DNA from 4 places in the Pseudoalteromonas undina genome. Region 1 is predicted to be linked to each of the others. Evidence: predicted binding sites of a transcription regulator. Region 1 holds the regulator's gene; each other region holds the start of a gene.
The links. Region 1 encodes sigma-54, which starts transcription at its own class of promoters, with help from an activator protein. Its sites were predicted from a motif close to GTTGGCACGNNNNTNGNNT; they were not measured.

Region 1 (4,199 bases):
GAGAAAAATGTTGAAATTATTCATGGTAATCGCCGTATCACAGCTGACCGTTTAGAAGTGCATAAACGCGATGACTTAGGCGATAACAAGCAATTATTAATTGCCACAGGCAGCCCTGCATATTTTGAAGAAACACAAGCAGATGGCACCATCATGAGTGCCAGTGCGAATGAAGTGCGTTACGATGTTTCGCAACGTTTTTTAACCTTAATCGGCGATGCCAGTATTGCTCAAGCAGGTCAAAAAATAACTGCTAAAAGTATCACCTACGATATAGAGCAGCAGTTAATTAGCGCAGAAAAAGACGAAAACTCAACAGACCGTGTACACACTATTTTAGTGCCTGTTGAAAACAAAAAAGAAGACGATAAAGGCCAACCATGAGCACATTAAAAGCAGAGCTACTAGCAAAAAGCTATAAAGGCCGTGAAGTGGTGAAAAACGTTGGCCTAGAAGTTGAAGCTGGCAGCATTGTCGGCTTACTTGGCCCCAATGGCGCAGGTAAAACTACGACCTTTTACATGATTGTAGGCCTTGTACCTAGCGATAAAGGTAAAATATCAATCGATGATCAAGATATCACTTTATTACCAATGCACAGTCGAGCTCGCCTAGGGATAGGATATTTACCACAAGAATCATCTATTTTTAGAAAGCTGACGGTTTATCAAAACTTAATGGCTATATTAGAAACACGTAAAGGGCTCAATAAGCAACAACGTGAAGATACCTTAAATAATTTACTTGATGAATTTAGTATTCAGCATATTCGTGACAGCCAAGGTATGGCTCTGTCAGGTGGTGAGCGTCGCCGTGTTGAAATTGCGCGAGCATTAGCAGCAAATCCTAAATTTATACTACTAGACGAACCCTTTGCAGGGGTTGATCCTATCTCTGTATTAGATATTAAAAAGATTATAGAGCACCTTAAAAACCGAGGAATTGGCGTATTGATCACAGATCACAACGTCCGCGAAACACTTGATGTTTGTGAAAAAGCCTACATAGTTTCTCATGGGGAGTTAATTGCATCAGGCACTCCAGAATATGTATTAAACGATAAAACAGTACGCGATGTTTATTTGGGCGAGCAGTTCAAGCTCTAATATGTGTGTTATTCCACTAAGCATCTGCTAAGATTAATCATACTAATTTAAAAGGATTGTTAGAGATAAATGAGGCAATCATTACAGCTGCGCATGGGCCAGCAACTTACAATGACTCCACAGTTGCAACAAGCAATTCGCTTATTGCAGCTCAGTACATTGGATCTCCAGCAAGAAATTCAAGAAGCACTCGATAGTAATCCCTTGCTTGAAGTTGAAGAACAAGATTACAGTGAAGATGCTGCGGGTAAAAACGAACAAAAAGCCGATACCGATGAATCAACGCTAAGTGCTTCAGCTGATGAAAAACCTAGCGAATATGAGCAAGATAGCGGCGAAGCCATGACCAAAGACACCATTAGCGATGATATGGCAATGGATGTTACATGGGATGAATACATGAGCGCAGCACCGGCCTCTTCATCAGGACCAATGCCTGAAGATGAATCAATTTATCAAGGCTCTTCAACTGAAACGCTACATGAATATTTAATGTGGCAATTGCAACTGACACCGTTTAGCCCTACTGATGAAGCCATCGCGATTGCAATCGTAGAAGCCGTGGACGATTCTGGTATTTTAACCCTTAGCTGTGAAGAAATATTAGAAAGTTTTAATCAAGAAAACGACATAGAAGATGAAGTTGAACTTGATGAAATAGAAGCCGTATTAAAGCGTATTCAGTTATTTGATCCGGTAGGAATAGCCGCGCGTAGTTTACAAGAGTGTTTGTGTATTCAATTGAATCAGTTTGATCAAGACACGCCTTTTTTAAGCGAAACAAAAATGATCTTAACTGATCACATTGACTTACTGGCTGCGCGTGATTATCGCACATTAATGAAAAAAACTAAGCTTAAAGAAGATGAGCTTAAAGAGGTCATGACGTTAATTCACACGCTGAGTCCAAAACCCGCTGACACTATTGTTAGAGAAGAGTCTGAGTACGTTATTCCTGATGTGTCGGTTAAAAAAGTAAAAGGCCGTTGGGTGGTTGAACTAAACCCAGATAGTATGCCTAAAATTAGGGTAAACAGCCAATATGCAGCTATGTCGCGTACGGTTAAATCAAGCGGCGATAGCCAGTTTATTCGCTCACACTTACAAGAAGCTAAATGGTTTATAAAAAGCTTAGAAAGTAGAAACGACACACTGCTTAAAGTAACTAACTGTATTGTGCAGCAACAACAGGCCTTTTTTGAACATGGTCCTGAGGCGATGAAGCCTATGGTACTTAATGACGTGGCCGAAATGGTAGAAATGCACGAATCGACTATTTCACGTGTTACTACGCAAAAATACATGCACACACCACGCGGTATTTTTGAGCTTAAATATTTCTTTTCAAGCCATGTAAGCACTGAAAATGGTGGCGAATGTTCATCTACAGCAATACGCGCATTAATTAAAAAATTAATCGCTGCAGAAAACTCAGCTAAACCATTGAGTGATAGTAAAATTGCAGATATATTGGCTGAGCAAGGAATTAAAGTAGCAAGGAGAACTATTGCAAAGTATCGCGAATCTCTAGCTATTCCCCCGTCTAATCAACGTAAAAGTTTGATTTAAGGCGTACAACAAAGAGGAAAATGTTTATGCAACTGAATTTAACTGGTCGCCATGTAGATATTACCGACTCGCTTAGAGACTACGTAAATAGTAAATTTTCGAAGTTACAGAGGCACACTGATCACATAACGAATGTGCACGTTATTCTCGATGTAGAAAAACTAAACCAAAAAGCCGAAGCAACCGTTCATGTTAGTGGCGCTGAGATTTTTGCTTCTACTGAACACCAAGATATGTATGCCGCTATAGACTCGCTGATTGACAAGCTAGATCGTCAAGTAATTAAACACAAAGAGAAACTTGCTCGACACTAACACTATGAAATTAAGCTCACTTATCTGTCAGGACTGCAGTAAAGCTGCGGTCCTTTTTAATAGTAAAAAAAGAATTTTAGAATTTATCAGTGAATTGGCTCACAATAAACTGCCCTATTTAACACAACAAGATATTCTTAACGCGTTAACCGCCAGAGAAAAACTAGGGAGTACAGGTATAGGTCGAGGAATTGCAATTCCACATGGTCGTATGAGTGGTGTACAAGAGCCTCTTGCACTTATATTAGTGAGCGAAACGGCTATTAATTTTGATGCGATAGATAACAGACCGGTCGATATTTTTGTTGCCTTAATTGTACCTGATGGTGACAATAAGCAGCATTTAAAAACCTTAGCCACTATAGCAGAAAAGCTCAACGATAAAGAATTTTGTAAGCAATTACGAGCGGCAAAATCCGACAATGAGCTGTATCAAGTAATTGTAAGTCAACCGTAGTAACAATTAAGGGTGATAAATGGAATTAATAATTATAAGTGGTCGCTCAGGTTCTGGTAAATCTGTTGCGCTGCGTGTTGTTGAGGATTTAGGTTATTATTGTGTAGATAATATTCCTTTAAATTTATTGCCATCTCTTGTTCGTAGTGTTTCCGACAGCTACAACAAAATAGCCGTAAGTGTTGATGTGCGTAATTTACCTAAAGAGCAGCAACAGTTTAATGAAATCATTGAATATTTACCTGGTTTTACTAAGCCAACGGTGTTTTATTTAGACAGTGACGATCAAACCTTAATTAAACGCTTTTCAGAAACACGGCGTCTTCATCCTCTTTCGATTGACTCACTGCCACTTGATTTAGCAATAAAAAAAGAAAAACAACTCCTTGATGTACTCATTAACCGTGCCGATTATATGATTGATACTACGGATTTAAGTGTGCATCAGCTGGCTGAATCTATTCGTGAAAAAATACTCGGTAAAAAAGACAAACAACTGATCATTACCTTTGAGTCATTTGGTTTTAAGCACGGTATACCCAAAGAAGCAGATTATGTATTTGACGCTCGCTTTTTACCAAACCCGCATTGGGAGCCTGAACTTAAGCCACTCACAGGGTTAGATCAACCAGTAAAAGACTACCTAGCCAGCCACAGCATAGTACAAAAATTTACATGGCAAATTCAAACATTCGTGCAAACATGGCTGCCTCATTTAGAAAGAAATAACCGCAGCTATTTGACCATAGCTAT
Region 2 (4,199 bases), on a different contig from region 1:
GGGCTTTTTAAGTACTTTGCTTACCGGTGGTATTGCGCTGTTTGAGCTTAATGTTGAGTGGTTAGCAATTAAAGAAGCGGCTATACCAGCAATCATTGGTTTTACCGTGCTGATGTCGGGCTTTTTTGGTAAACCCTTGCTAGCCAAGCTCTTATTAAACTCACTTTTATTTAAGTTAGACACTATTTACGATGCCCTTGATGAGCGCGGCAATACGCAAAACTTTAAACAAAAGATTACTAATGCTAATTACTTATTAGCGCTGACCTTTGTGTTTTCATCAACGATGAATTACCTCTTAGCTAAATGGATTGTTACTAGCCCAGCAGGTAGCGTGGAATTTAACGAGCAACTTGGTGAAATGACGCTATTGAGTTATCCAGTGATCGCGATTCCATCTATGATAATGCTGATTGGAATTTTTATTTATGTGATTAAAGTGCTGACCAAGCTGACCGGTATGAAGTTTGAAGATATGGTAAATGCCGAGTAGATAAAACGCATAAAAAAACCGTTGCTTAACAACGGTTTTTTTTGCTATCAATATTTACTTGTAGTGAGAGTAAAGTTGGTAATTAGTTCTGTGGTACGGAATAAGTTTATAGTTTGGTTGTAAAAAAGTGACTAAGTCGGTGAGTTCAGATACGGTCATGGTATCGTTAAATACCGTCATTTTTGAGCTGCCATCTTCATTTCTGGCGTCGGGTCTATAAGGCCTAGAAAACCGATGTGAGGGGTTTATCACTGACGTGACCAGCTCAGCATAAGTAATTATTTTGGTTTTATTACCTCCTAGCTTAATAGAAATATCGTCATGTTTTGTTACGCTGCTATCTTCAACGCCTGCAAGGGTGTGACATGCCAAGCACTTATATTTTAAAAACACGGCTTTACCTTGTTCTGCATTCCCCTCTGGCAAGCTAAAACCTCGTGGAGAATCAACTCCTTTATCACAGCCTGTGAGTGCAATTAAACACACGATTAGTGGAGTGTATTTCATTAGAGCTCCTGTATTCTCAAATTAATTTTACGCATTACTAACGCAAATTCATTTGCGTCAACAAATGCTTCTTTTAAGAAATAGCCTAATTTGAGTGTAGTCAAAGAGTGGCGAATAGCCTAATTGTTGTGCATATATGCTCAAGGAGAATAACTAAAGAATTGAATGATAATTAATGATGGAATGAAACATCACAAGCATGAAAAAGCCCAGCAACTTGCTGGGCTTCGTAAACTAAACGTTTATCTTAAATATTAACTGTTCAATTGACCCGTAGATGATTCTATATGGGCGCGAACAAACCACTGGTATTGCTCAAGCTCTGCAAGTTGCGCAATGATCATATCTTCAGATACCGGATCAAGATCACCGAGTGACTCAATAGCTTTACGGTGATCACCGTTAACGCCGTTATATACTTTATCTAAGGCGGCTAGGTGTTCAGTTACTAAACCTTTGCCGATAGCGTAATCTTCCCATGAACGACGATCGACAATTGATTTTGGTGTACCAACAGGCACGCCGCCTAAAGTGGCGATACGTTCTGCTATGGTGTCGGTCATTTCACGCACAGTTTCAACTTGTGGGTCTAGCATCTCATGTACGCCAATAAAGTTTGGACCTACTACATTCCAATGAATATGTTTTAAAGTTAGCTGTAAATCAATTAGCGCTACCATGCGATCTTCTAGAACAGATATTGCTTTATTTGCTGATTCGTTTTCTACACCGGGAGCGGTAAATTCAGCGACTTTGTTTGCATTATTACTGTTACTCATTATTCCTCCTGCTATTTTAAAATAGTGTTCGCTTTACTCAAGTGAGTGTTTTAATTGCGATAACGAACACGTCTTGTACTAATAGAAGCAATGGGCATGCCGATAGATTATTTAATTTAAGTAATTGAAATTTAAGGGTTTAATTTTTATTTAATAAACTTTTAAGGAGTGTTTAGCTAAAAGGGTATGAAAAATATGCACTTTTTTGTAAATTCTGCAAAATCGAAGTGCTAAAAATTGTTAGCAAATAGCTTGCTCTTTATAGTTGTTCTAATGGAGGTATTGTCATTGTTGATTAATGATCTGTTACATATACTCAACCCAAAGATCTATTAAAGGAGAAGTGTATGCTGAGGTTTTTTTCCATCGAGCAAGGAGTGATCAAAGAGTTAGAGCCGTTGCCCGATACTCCTGTTGAAGTATCCATAAGGAATGCACATTGGATTGATACTATTAATCCAACACCGCAGGAGCAAAATGCGCTTGCAAAAACGCTCAATATAACTTTTCCTGATTCGGTCGATGTAGAAGAGATTGAAACGTCGTCAAGGTGCTTTATCGATAGCGAAGGTTTGCATGTACATGCATTGTTTATGTCACCTAACGAAGGACGGTTCAATACTGTGACTGTAGCTTGTTTGTTGCAAAACAATTGCTTACTTACTATTCGTGATGAAGAACTGGCTGACTTTAGACTATTGCGCTTAAGAGCGCGCAAAGGTCAGGTGGCATGTGATACGGCAAAACAGTTATTAATTACTTTATTTGATCAAAAAGTTGAAAACCATGCTGATATGCTCGAAGACATGCATCATCAATTAGAGAAGCTTAGCGCATATGTACTTGAAGAAGATAACTCAGACCTAGAAGAAGCGGTTGGTCGCATAGCTCGTTTAGAAGATGCTAATGGTAAAGTGCGTTTATGTTTAATGGATACTCGACGCAATATTTCGTTTTTAATACGTCGTTTAGGCGCGCAAAATGATGAGCGCGAGTCACTTCGAGAAATCGTACTTGATATAGAAACCTTAATGTCACACTGTACCTTTCTGTTTGATAAAATAAACTTTTTGATGGATTCAACGCAGGGCTTTATTAATATTGAACAAAATCAAATTATCAAAACTTTCTCTATTGCTTCAGTGGTTTTCTTACCGCCTACAGTAGTGGCTAGTGTGTATGGTATGAATTTTAATATAATGCCAGAGTTACATTGGGAGTGGGGTTATCCATTTGCAATTGGCATTATGTTGCTGTCGGGCTTCGCCCCTTATTTATTTTTTAAACATAAAGGGTGGTTGTAATACTTTAATGTTGCAAGCTGAGCGCTCAAATCATTAACCGGGATACTGATGTGCTTTTAATACTTCAAGCGGAATAATGTCGAGCGCTTTTTGGTTTGTCGCTTCAAGTACCACAGGAGGAGCAACGTTCGCAGCAATGGCATGATACCAACGAATCGCACATAAGCACCACTTATCGCCAGCTTTTAAACCAGCAAAATCATACAAAGGATTAGGGCTAATTAAATCGTTGCCTTGCGCCTTGGAAAACTGCAAAAATTCGTCGGTCATAATGGCGCATACACTATGATTGCCAAAGTCTGAATCTGGTACATAGCAAAACCCCTCACGGGTATAGCCACCGTTACCACAGCAAAGTTGTAAGCGAGTTCCTAGTACATTTAATTGATTAGCCATATGAAAACTTACCTTGTAATAACCATTAAAAGCAGGGTGTTTACCATAACAGGCTGTTAGTGACTTAGCTATCTATGCTGTTAATTTTATATATCTGTTAAGTGAGTAAAAACTGCATTTGGCAAAGCTAAATACAGTTTTCATTAAAGAAGAATATTTACGAGAGCAGTGCTGCAGCTAAACGTACAAAATCAGAAGACGTTAAAATACCTACTAGCTGACCTTGCTCGCTCACAACGGGCATGCAACCGTGGCGATTATCTACAAAAAATTTAACGACATCTGATAGCGGCTGCTCTGGGGTTACACTAATAAAATCACTCACCATAATATCTTCTACTTTTGTGAGTTTTTCTTTGCGTTGTAATGCATTAGCACCAAACGTTGCCATGATACCCATGACTTTGGCGACCATTATTTTTTGTGTGAGCATACCGACAAATGCGCCGTCTTCGTCAATAACAGGAATATGGCGAACGTTTTTTTCTTTCATTAAATTATGTGCGTCATGCAAAGTGCTTTTTACGTTCACTGAAAATGGGTTCGGTGTCATTAAGTCTGTAACGTTTTGACTCATGTTTATTCCTTTATATTATCTGTGGTGTATCAGCTTATATTAGCGCTATTTTTAAGCTTTGCACCTTATTCAGATCAAGGTTTTTACGGATTTTATAAACTGAGGGAGAAGAGGCAACACTTAATTAAATGCCAAAAAGCATT
Region 3 (4,199 bases), on a different contig from region 1:
CAGCTCGTGAGATAAGCGCGACGACATATTTTCTAAATAATCGGTATAGCCACCAAGTCGGCTCACTATATTTGAAAAGCTACGCGACAGGTCGCCAATTTCGTCATTGGCATCGCTGTAATTTATATGGCCTGTTACTCGTCCTTGCGCATCAATGGCTTGCTCTGCTGTATCTCGTAGTCGCCTAATACGGCTCGATATACGCGAAGCAAAAAAGAACAAAGTGACTGTGCCAATTAACATGACCGCTAAAATCACATTAAATAGTTTTTCCAGCGATTTATTACGCAGTGTACGCACGCCATTGGTGGTTTCTTCAGCTATAACTGCCCCAATAACCTTATCCTCGATCCAAATAGGATACGCAGCCGATAATATTACCGCTTTGTTATCGGGAGTGAGTCGCCAAGACGAGGCCGGTTGACCTTTCAGTGCTTTGGCTAAATGAGCGCCTTGCATTGAAGCTACATCGTGTAAGGTATCTATAAATTCATCTTCAGGACGCGTTAAAATTTTATAATACAAAGGATGTAAATAGGCTTGTTCAAAGCGCTGCCACGCAGTTTTTGGCGCTTGATTTTTTAGCCCATCGGCCCATACGCCATCGGCATTTTGAATACTGCCCGATTGCGCTAATACACGGTGATGATTATCGACCACCCATATGCGACTGCCGCTGTGTCCCATGCCTTTTAATATACGGTTTATTTCAGGGGAGGGCACCAGTACCGAACCTAAATCATTCGGGTTATTTAAGTTCGATGTAGACATTATACTAGGGGTTTGGTTTGGTTGTTTACTATCAACATCGGCAATGGCAAATCCCAGTTTATTGCCAAGCATACTCAAAGGAAAGCGCAGCTCAAGGTTGTAACCAGTGTCAGTTTTTTTAAAGAAACCCTGAATTTTAGTAAAAGGCATTTTACTATTGGCATCAAATGCGTTGACCCAGCCATCTTGGCGCGGAGCAATAATATAAGTATTAAATTGCCCATCAGGGTTTTTTAGGCCAATTTTTATGTAATCGTTATTGGTAATGCTGAGGCTGTTTTTGGCACGGTAAACTAAAGCATCGTCAGTGACGTTAAAGAGCGCATATAAGTAATTATCAAACTTACCCACCATGTGGCTAAATGATAAGTTGCTCAGTTGATGGTTATCATCGGCTGTTTGTAAGTAACGTTTGTCATAAAGCCAAAACAGCGATTGGTAAGCGTCCCAATCGCTGAGTTTGCCATCGAGCTGAATTGGGCTTTTTAAATTATAAGCATAGAGATCGCGGCCTTTTACTACCTGATCTAAAAAGTTGGTTTGTTCGTCAAATAAAGCGGGGCGTTCATGCAGGGCCGTGGCCAGTGCGCGTGTAGTGCCTACCAACGTTTTTTCTTGGCCTTGGCGTAAAAACTTTTCCATTTCCCATACATATTCGTAGCCTAACCATGGCAACAAAAACAAAAAGCACGAAAGTAGGATAAATTTACTGCGTAGGCCAAATCTCAGCATGTGGGTTGCTCCCACCTATAGCCCATGCCATACACGGTATCTATACAGTCAAACTGGCTATCGAGTGCTATAAACTTTTTACGAATACGTTTTACATGCGAGGTAATGGTGCTGTCGTCTACATAAATTTTAGCATCGCTCATTAACTCATTACGGCTTTTAACGTGGCCAGGTCGTTGGGCGAGTGAATGCAGCATCCAAAACTCAGTTACGGTTAAATCAACCAACTGTTGCTGCCAAAGCACCTGCATGCGTTGCGTATCGAGTGTTAGTTGACCGCGAATTATTAATGCGTTGGCATCGGCGGGTTGCTCTAATGCTTCCATGCGGCGAAATAGCGCACCAATACGCGCGGCTAAATGCGCTAAGCTAATATCTTTGGTTAAGTAGTCATCGGCGCCCATGCGCAGGCCGCATACGGTGTCTATTTCGCTGTCGCGAGCGGTTAAAAAAATAATTGGTAAGGTTTTAGAAAGTGAACGCAGTGTTTGGCACAGTAAAAAGCCGCCATCAATTTCATGGCCTAAGCCAATATCAACAATGGCTAAATCGGGGAGTGCTTCTTTAAAAGCTACTTCTGCTTGAGGGCGGTTTTCATAACCACTTACCTGATAGCCTTGAGCGCTCAGCATTTCTATGTAGTTTTCGCGAATGGCAGTTTCATCTTCAACGATAGCTATTTTTTTCATTTTTTAATTACTCATATTGACTTAGGCGCACTATAGCGAAGTTTTTGCGCTAAGTACGGTTAAAAACACAATTGCCATTTTTTTGCCACAATTGCTCAGCAGTTTGCCATTTTTACTCCCCTTTATTGCCACTTCATGGTGTTTTAATACAGCTATTGAAATTACCAATACAACGCAAGTGCCAACCAATAGCTTGCCAACCATTATTAATAGTAAGGAATAGACCATGAAGAAAACATTAATCGCACTCACACTTGTTAGCACTTTTTGTACACCAGTATTTGCTGCGGATACCCCATCAAAAGAAGCAAAAAAAGAAACAATAGTTGGCTTGAGCACCGGTGCCATTATTGGTGGTGTTGTTGGTGGGCCAATCGGCGCGTTTGTAGGCGCATTTGCTGGTGGTTTGATTGGCGATGCCAAGGTAGCTGAGCAAACCATTGCTGAGCAGCAGCAAGCTTTAACTGTAATGGCAGAGAAAACCAACGACTACCAGCATGTACTTAATCATAACAGTCACCTAGAGGCGCAACTTGAACTACTGGCGCAACAAAATGAGCAACTAACGCAATCACAGCTTAATAATTTATTGGCGATGACAGTGCAATTTAAAACAGGCTCTAGCGATATTGCTCCTCATTTTGCCAAGCAGCTTGATCAATTGGTAGCGTTATTAAAAAGCCAACCGCAACTCGCACTCGATTTAAGTGGCTTTGCCGATCAGCGCGGTGCAGAGCAAGCGAACTTATTACTCTCAAAAGCCAGAGTAAACGCCGTACAAAGTTACTTAATTAAACAGGGAGTAAGCCATACACGTTTGAGCACACAAGCGTTTGGCGAGCAGCAAAGCATAGCAAATAGTAACACCCTTGAAGATAACTTTTTTGACAGACGCGTTACCCTGACTACCCGTGCGCTTAATCAAACGACTGATCAAACAGCAAGCAATTAATCGCAAGGCGTTCGAGGGAGTGATTTATGTTGAGTAAACCCACCAAAGTGCTTACCAAGGTAAGCCTTTTTATTTTTATTATCATCGTGCTTTTAGCCAGCTTTAAAAGCCATGCACAGTCGCCAAAACTATCCTTGTTTGATAGCCAAGGAGTGGCGGTAAACCCTGGGGTTATTTTAAAAAGCGATGCAAAAATGACCCTAACAGGGCTAATTAATCGTGTTGTAGTAACGCAGCACTACATAAATGAAAACCCTTTTGCCGTAAATGCACGTTATGTATTTCCTTTACCCGATGAAAGCGCCGTGCAAGCAATGACCATGCGTATTGGCGAGCGAGTTATTAAAGGTAAAATAGCAAAAAAACGCCAAGCTGAAAAACAGTACCAAGCTGCCAAAAAAGCAGGCAAACAAGCTTCATTGCTGCGACAGCAGCGTGCAAATATGTTTATTACAAATGTGGCAAATGTAGGGCCAGGAGAAGAAATAGTTATAACGCTTGAGTATCAAGAGATTATTGATTACCAGCACGGAACCTTTGCGATTCATTTTCCAACCACAATTACGCCACGCTATCATGCAATAACAGGTGAAGTTAACGATGAACAAGATACACATGCGATAAAAAACGCTAATGCACCTTCGTTCACTCCACAGGGTTGGTTAAGCCCTGTTTACACAAAACAAACCAATGAGGCGACAAGTTCCAGCGATTTAAGCTTAACAATTAACATGGATATAGGCTTAGAATTGGTTGATATAAACGCTAAGTACCATCAAGTTAATATTGAAAACCCTGCATTTGGGCAATACAGCATTGTGCTAAAACCACAGCAAGCCATAAATAGAGACTTTGTACTTGAGTTTAAGCCACTTCAAATAGCGCAAGCGCAAGCTGCACTTTTTACTCAGCAAGCACAAAATGGTGAGCAGTATGCGTTAGCAATGTTAATGCCGCCAAGCGATAGTTTTACTCAATCTCAGCGTTTACCGCGTGAAATGGTGTTTGTAGTTGATACCTCGGGATCTATGCATGGGCAGTCTATTGAACAAGCT
Region 4 (4,199 bases), on a different contig from region 1:
CACTGCCAGAAATATCCTGAACCGTAACTTCCATCTCATTAACCGCTGCCGCCACCGTTTGTGTACTCGATGACTGTACCTCAGCTAAATTAGCTGCTCCTTGTACTTGCTCAAGTACATCTTGGGAAATACCTTTAACATGAATTGCCGACTCAGAGACCTGTTTAAACATATAATGTAACTGCTCTAAAAACAGATTAAACTTAATCGCCAAATCTGAAATTTCATTATTATCGTCAGTAGGAAGTCGCGCTGTTAAATCGCCATCTTTTTCTGTTAACGCATTCACTGCTGAAGTAATGTTTTCGATTGGCCTAAATATTTGCCCTACCAACACGCGTGCTGACGCTAAACCGACAAGAGCAATAATTACACCAAAAATGATATTAGTATTAATAGCACTATTAATTGGGCCATATAATTGCTCTTGGGGAATTTCAGCAACTAGATGCCAACCTAATGAGTTTACAGGCGTACTTGATACAACATAGTCATCACCATCAATTACTTTACTTTGAATTGCCCCATTTTTAATCGGCGTCAAGTCAACAGATTGCCCTATTTTAGTTTTATTACCATGCAGCATAATCTCGCCACTACCAGAGACCAAATAAACAATGCCGCCCTCACCTATCCTATATTCACTTATGAGATCCACCATAGAATCGAGCGAACGGCCAATTCCGGCAATTCCTTGTCGTTGCCCATCAAGCTCAATGGCATAATTAATAAATACCATCACCTCAGAGCTGCCTTTATCTATGTCGAGCGCTACTTCAAATGGTCTATCCGATGCTAAAAAAGCATCAAACCAAGTATCACTACTATCTATTTGCCTGGAAATACCCTCATCGGTGTAATAGTTACGGGAGTTTTTAGAAATAATATATGCGTTACTGGCTTGGTTTTTATTTTTTATATGTTTGAGGTAATCAATAAATTTACCTCGACTTTGCGCATCTTCATTATTATTCATCCATTGCTGCACAAATAAGTTTTGCGCTATTTCTTTGCCTACAACAATAGGTGTAGAAAGTTCCAGCTCTATTTGGCTTTTAACTTCACTAAGCGCAGTCGGTAAATCTACTTTTGCTAGTTTTTCTTCTGTATTTGAGCGAATACTATTGGAAAAGATTAGAGTAGATATTGCTAAAGGAGCAACAACAGCCAGAATAAGGCTGAGGTATACTTTTCGTTTTAATAACATAGAGCACCTAAGGGGTAACTAAGCAGTATTTTATATACCGCAGACAATTAACAGTAGCGACATTAAAGGGCATAAAGTAAAGATTTTTATAATAAAACCCCATAACACTTTAATAGTAGATTCAACTGTGTTTATTGCAATGTATTCAATAGAATTAATAAAAAAATCAGTGTACTGGTGAAAATACGATAGAAATAACAAAAGCGAATTTTATAAACTAGGAAAATGAGTTTTTATTTACTTGGAAAGCTTTGAAAAGTGGTGGCCCCTCCCAGACTCGAACTGGGGACCTAACGATTATGAGTCGTGTGCTCTAACCAACTGAGCTAAGGGGCCATCTTTGTATAACTGTAAGCAGTTAATTTTTGAAGCGTTTAGCCACAGAGCGACTAAAGCGGGTTGCAGTATAAAAAGTTTTTAGGGGCTTGTCACTAGCAAAAAGCTTTATTTTAACAATCAAAGGGCCAACTGCTCAAATAGTAAGCTTTTAGATTTATTGATGATGACTTCGAAGAAACGAACTCATTAAATAATAGTAGTCTGAGTAACTAATACACATACCTTACGATGGCAATTAGCAACTCAGTATTAAATGTATTACTGCGATATGGTGTTATTTTTTGGCGATAATATAAATCGCATGAATTAATCCTGGGAAATAGCCGAGCAAGGTTAGCAGAATATTTAACCAAAAGTGCATCCCTAGCCCCACCTGTAAAAATACACCCAGTGGTGGTAATAAAATAGAAAAAATAATCCTGATAATATCCATAATTTAACCCTTCTAACGTTAGCAAAGCAAAAAGCCCAGCAAGGCTGGGCTTTTAGTATAGTGTATTATTCTGCAATAACAGTTAATTCATCAACTACTTTGCGAACATCTTCAGCGTTCTTAGCAATTTCCATCGCTAATTGCTTTTCAGCATCAGACTCAACTGAACCTTTAAGAGTTACTACACCATTATCGGTATCAACATCAATGTCTGTACCACCTACTTCAGAATCAAATAAGTAACGCGTTGTGATGACTGTTGTGATTTTGGCATCGGTTAAATCACTTTCGGTACCGTTACCCATCATTTTAGAATCATGCTTCTTCATGTCGGTGTTTTTTACCACAGTTAGACTGTTTTCAACATCAGTTACACCATCTAGGCTTAGCACGAGTTCTTCAGCAAGTTCTTTATCTACATCGCTGTTTACTTTACCTGTTAGCATTACCTTGCCGTTTTTTACGTCCGTGTTGATATCAAAGTTGTTTAGATTGGTGTTCATCAGCAGTACTGTTTCTGCCTTTCCATCAATCCAAGCATCTTTACTTTCGTTTTCCCAGCTGCTTGCTTGAGCGCCCATTGCGGTTGTTCCTAATACTAGGGCTGCAATCATAGACTTATTAAATGTTTTCATAATCGTTCTCCTTTTGATTAAAGACACTTGAACTAATGCGAACATCGGGCCAACTATTTTTACACTTAAATTTCAATGGTTTAAATTAAAACTACCGATACTGACTTAAACCTACGAAGTAAACATTTACAGACCATTGCGTAAAACTTTCTCGAATAGCGAAACTTACTAAATAATTGTATATTTGGTTAATCTGTCGTTAATATAATAAAGGATGAAAAAACAAAAAAACATAAGCCAATGATTTTAAATGAATTATTATTTGGTATAAGGCTTGCTTTGAACTAGCCAGCAACCTTAAAAGGATAATTTAAATGTCTGTTAAAATTGAAGACCGCCCTATCGAGCAAGTTCGTGAGCAAGTAATTGATCAACTCATTTATAATTACAGCCATGGTGTCATTTCTGTAGAAGCATTTGAGAGGCGCTTAGACGATGCAATGGCAGCGAGTGACAATAGCGCGCTTATGGCCCTTGTTGAAGATTTAACCTTAATTACTGACCAGCAATATAAGGCACAAAAGCACTCGCAGTTTGCACCTAATTATAGTGCGCAGCATGAGACTGATGAAGAGCCACTTACATTAAGAAGCATTCTTGGTTCAAGTGAACGAAGCGGCCAATGGGTGGTGCCTCAAAACATTTATATAGAAAACTACATGGGGTCAATCAATCTTGATTTTACGGATGCTATTTTTACCCACCAACATGTCACTATTCACGTTAATTGTTACTTTGGCAGCGAAGAAATATATGTACCTGAGCACGTTAATGTAGTTTCTAAAATGTTTTGTATTTTAGGCAGTTTTGAAAATAAAACAGTTTCACTCAATAAACGCCAAGCGCCAACGATTCAAATTGAAGGAAAAACTGTTTTAGGCTCTGTGGAAGTTAAAGTTAAGCGCACTATTAAAGAAAAATTTATTAGCTTTGCAAATGATCTAAAAACTCAACTTGGTATGAATGGTAAACATTATTAAATATGCTAAACATTTGATGAAGCCAAAATAGTTGGCTTCATTCATATTATAAGTCGTTATTTCGCTCACTAGGTACATCACTCATATACTCTACAAACTCAACCTCAAACCCTGCGGGATCAATATAATAAATGTTCTTTCTAAATGGATTTACAGCGCCTTGCTTACTTATTGCAAAGCCCGCATGCTTTAAGCGCGCTATTACTTCATTTAAGTTATTGGTTACATAGGCAAAGTGTGCCAAGCCAATTTGATGCCCTGATAAGTCACGATTTTTCCCTTCACCGTGATCGCTTATAGCAATATATTGATCGTTATCACCAAAATGTACCCAGCGCCTTGCTTTACCATACCAGGTTCCTTCTCCCTCACTTCTAATTGACCAATAGGGAAACGCTGCTTGGTAAAACTTAAGCATGGCGTCTATATCACTGACAACTAAATTTACGTGTTCTAATTTCATAATTTTCTTCCTGTTAATTGAATATAGAACATCATAAAACCTCAAGCTCACTTTAGGTAAAGCGCTAATTTACAAATTTATTGCTTGTTTTTATTTCGATAAATATATCGAAAGATCATACCTGTACAAAAAACACTCACAA

Region 2: dps (DNA starvation/stationary phase protection protein Dps) is a predicted target of sigma-54. The motif match lies at 1,865-1,883, and genes of this name have one in related genera.
Region 3: pdsR (proteobacterial dedicated sortase system response regulator) is a predicted target of sigma-54. The motif match lies at 2,375-2,393, and genes of this name have one in related genera.
Region 4: PUND_RS03940 (BON domain-containing protein) is a predicted target of sigma-54. The motif match lies at 2,650-2,668, and genes of this name have one in related genera.

What each region holds. Positions count from the first base shown of each region.
Region 1 covers NZ_AHCF03000002.1:292,141-296,339, reverse strand. Annotated here, with positions in the region: gene lptA (lipopolysaccharide transport periplasmic protein LptA) at 1-384, shown strand, start outside; gene lptB (LPS export ABC transporter ATP-binding protein) at 381-1,106, shown strand; gene PUND_RS01985 (RNA polymerase factor sigma-54) at 1,176-2,675, shown strand; gene hpf (ribosome hibernation promoting factor) at 2,702-2,989, shown strand; gene ptsN (PTS IIA-like nitrogen regulatory protein PtsN) at 2,994-3,446, shown strand; gene rapZ (RNase adapter RapZ) at 3,466-4,199, shown strand, end outside.
Region 2 covers NZ_AHCF03000003.1:285,608-289,806, forward strand. Annotated here, with positions in the region: gene PUND_RS04910 (VC0807 family protein) at 1-493, shown strand, start outside; gene PUND_RS04915 (c-type cytochrome) at 548-1,000, opposite strand; gene dps (DNA starvation/stationary phase protection protein Dps) at 1,255-1,779, opposite strand; gene corA (magnesium/cobalt transporter CorA) at 2,127-3,083, shown strand; gene PUND_RS04930 (DUF2237 family protein) at 3,117-3,479, opposite strand; gene PUND_RS04935 (CBS domain-containing protein) at 3,637-4,056, opposite strand.
Region 3 covers NZ_AHCF03000003.1:364,682-368,880, forward strand. Annotated here, with positions in the region: gene pdsS (proteobacterial dedicated sortase system histidine kinase) at 1-1,503, opposite strand, end outside; gene pdsR (proteobacterial dedicated sortase system response regulator) at 1,497-2,192, opposite strand; gene pdsO (sortase-associated OmpA-like protein PdsO) at 2,419-3,144, shown strand; gene PUND_RS05290 (marine proteobacterial sortase target protein) at 3,171-4,199, shown strand, end outside.
Region 4 covers NZ_AHCF03000003.1:72,054-76,252, reverse strand. Annotated here, with positions in the region: gene PUND_RS03955 (methyl-accepting chemotaxis protein) at 1-1,207, opposite strand, end outside; tRNA gene PUND_RS03950 (tRNA-Ile) at 1,467-1,543, opposite strand; gene PUND_RS03945 (YqaE/Pmp3 family membrane protein) at 1,821-1,979, opposite strand; gene PUND_RS03940 (BON domain-containing protein) at 2,045-2,614, opposite strand; gene PUND_RS03935 (DUF1707 SHOCT-like domain-containing protein) at 2,929-3,594, shown strand; gene PUND_RS03930 (VOC family protein) at 3,641-4,057, opposite strand.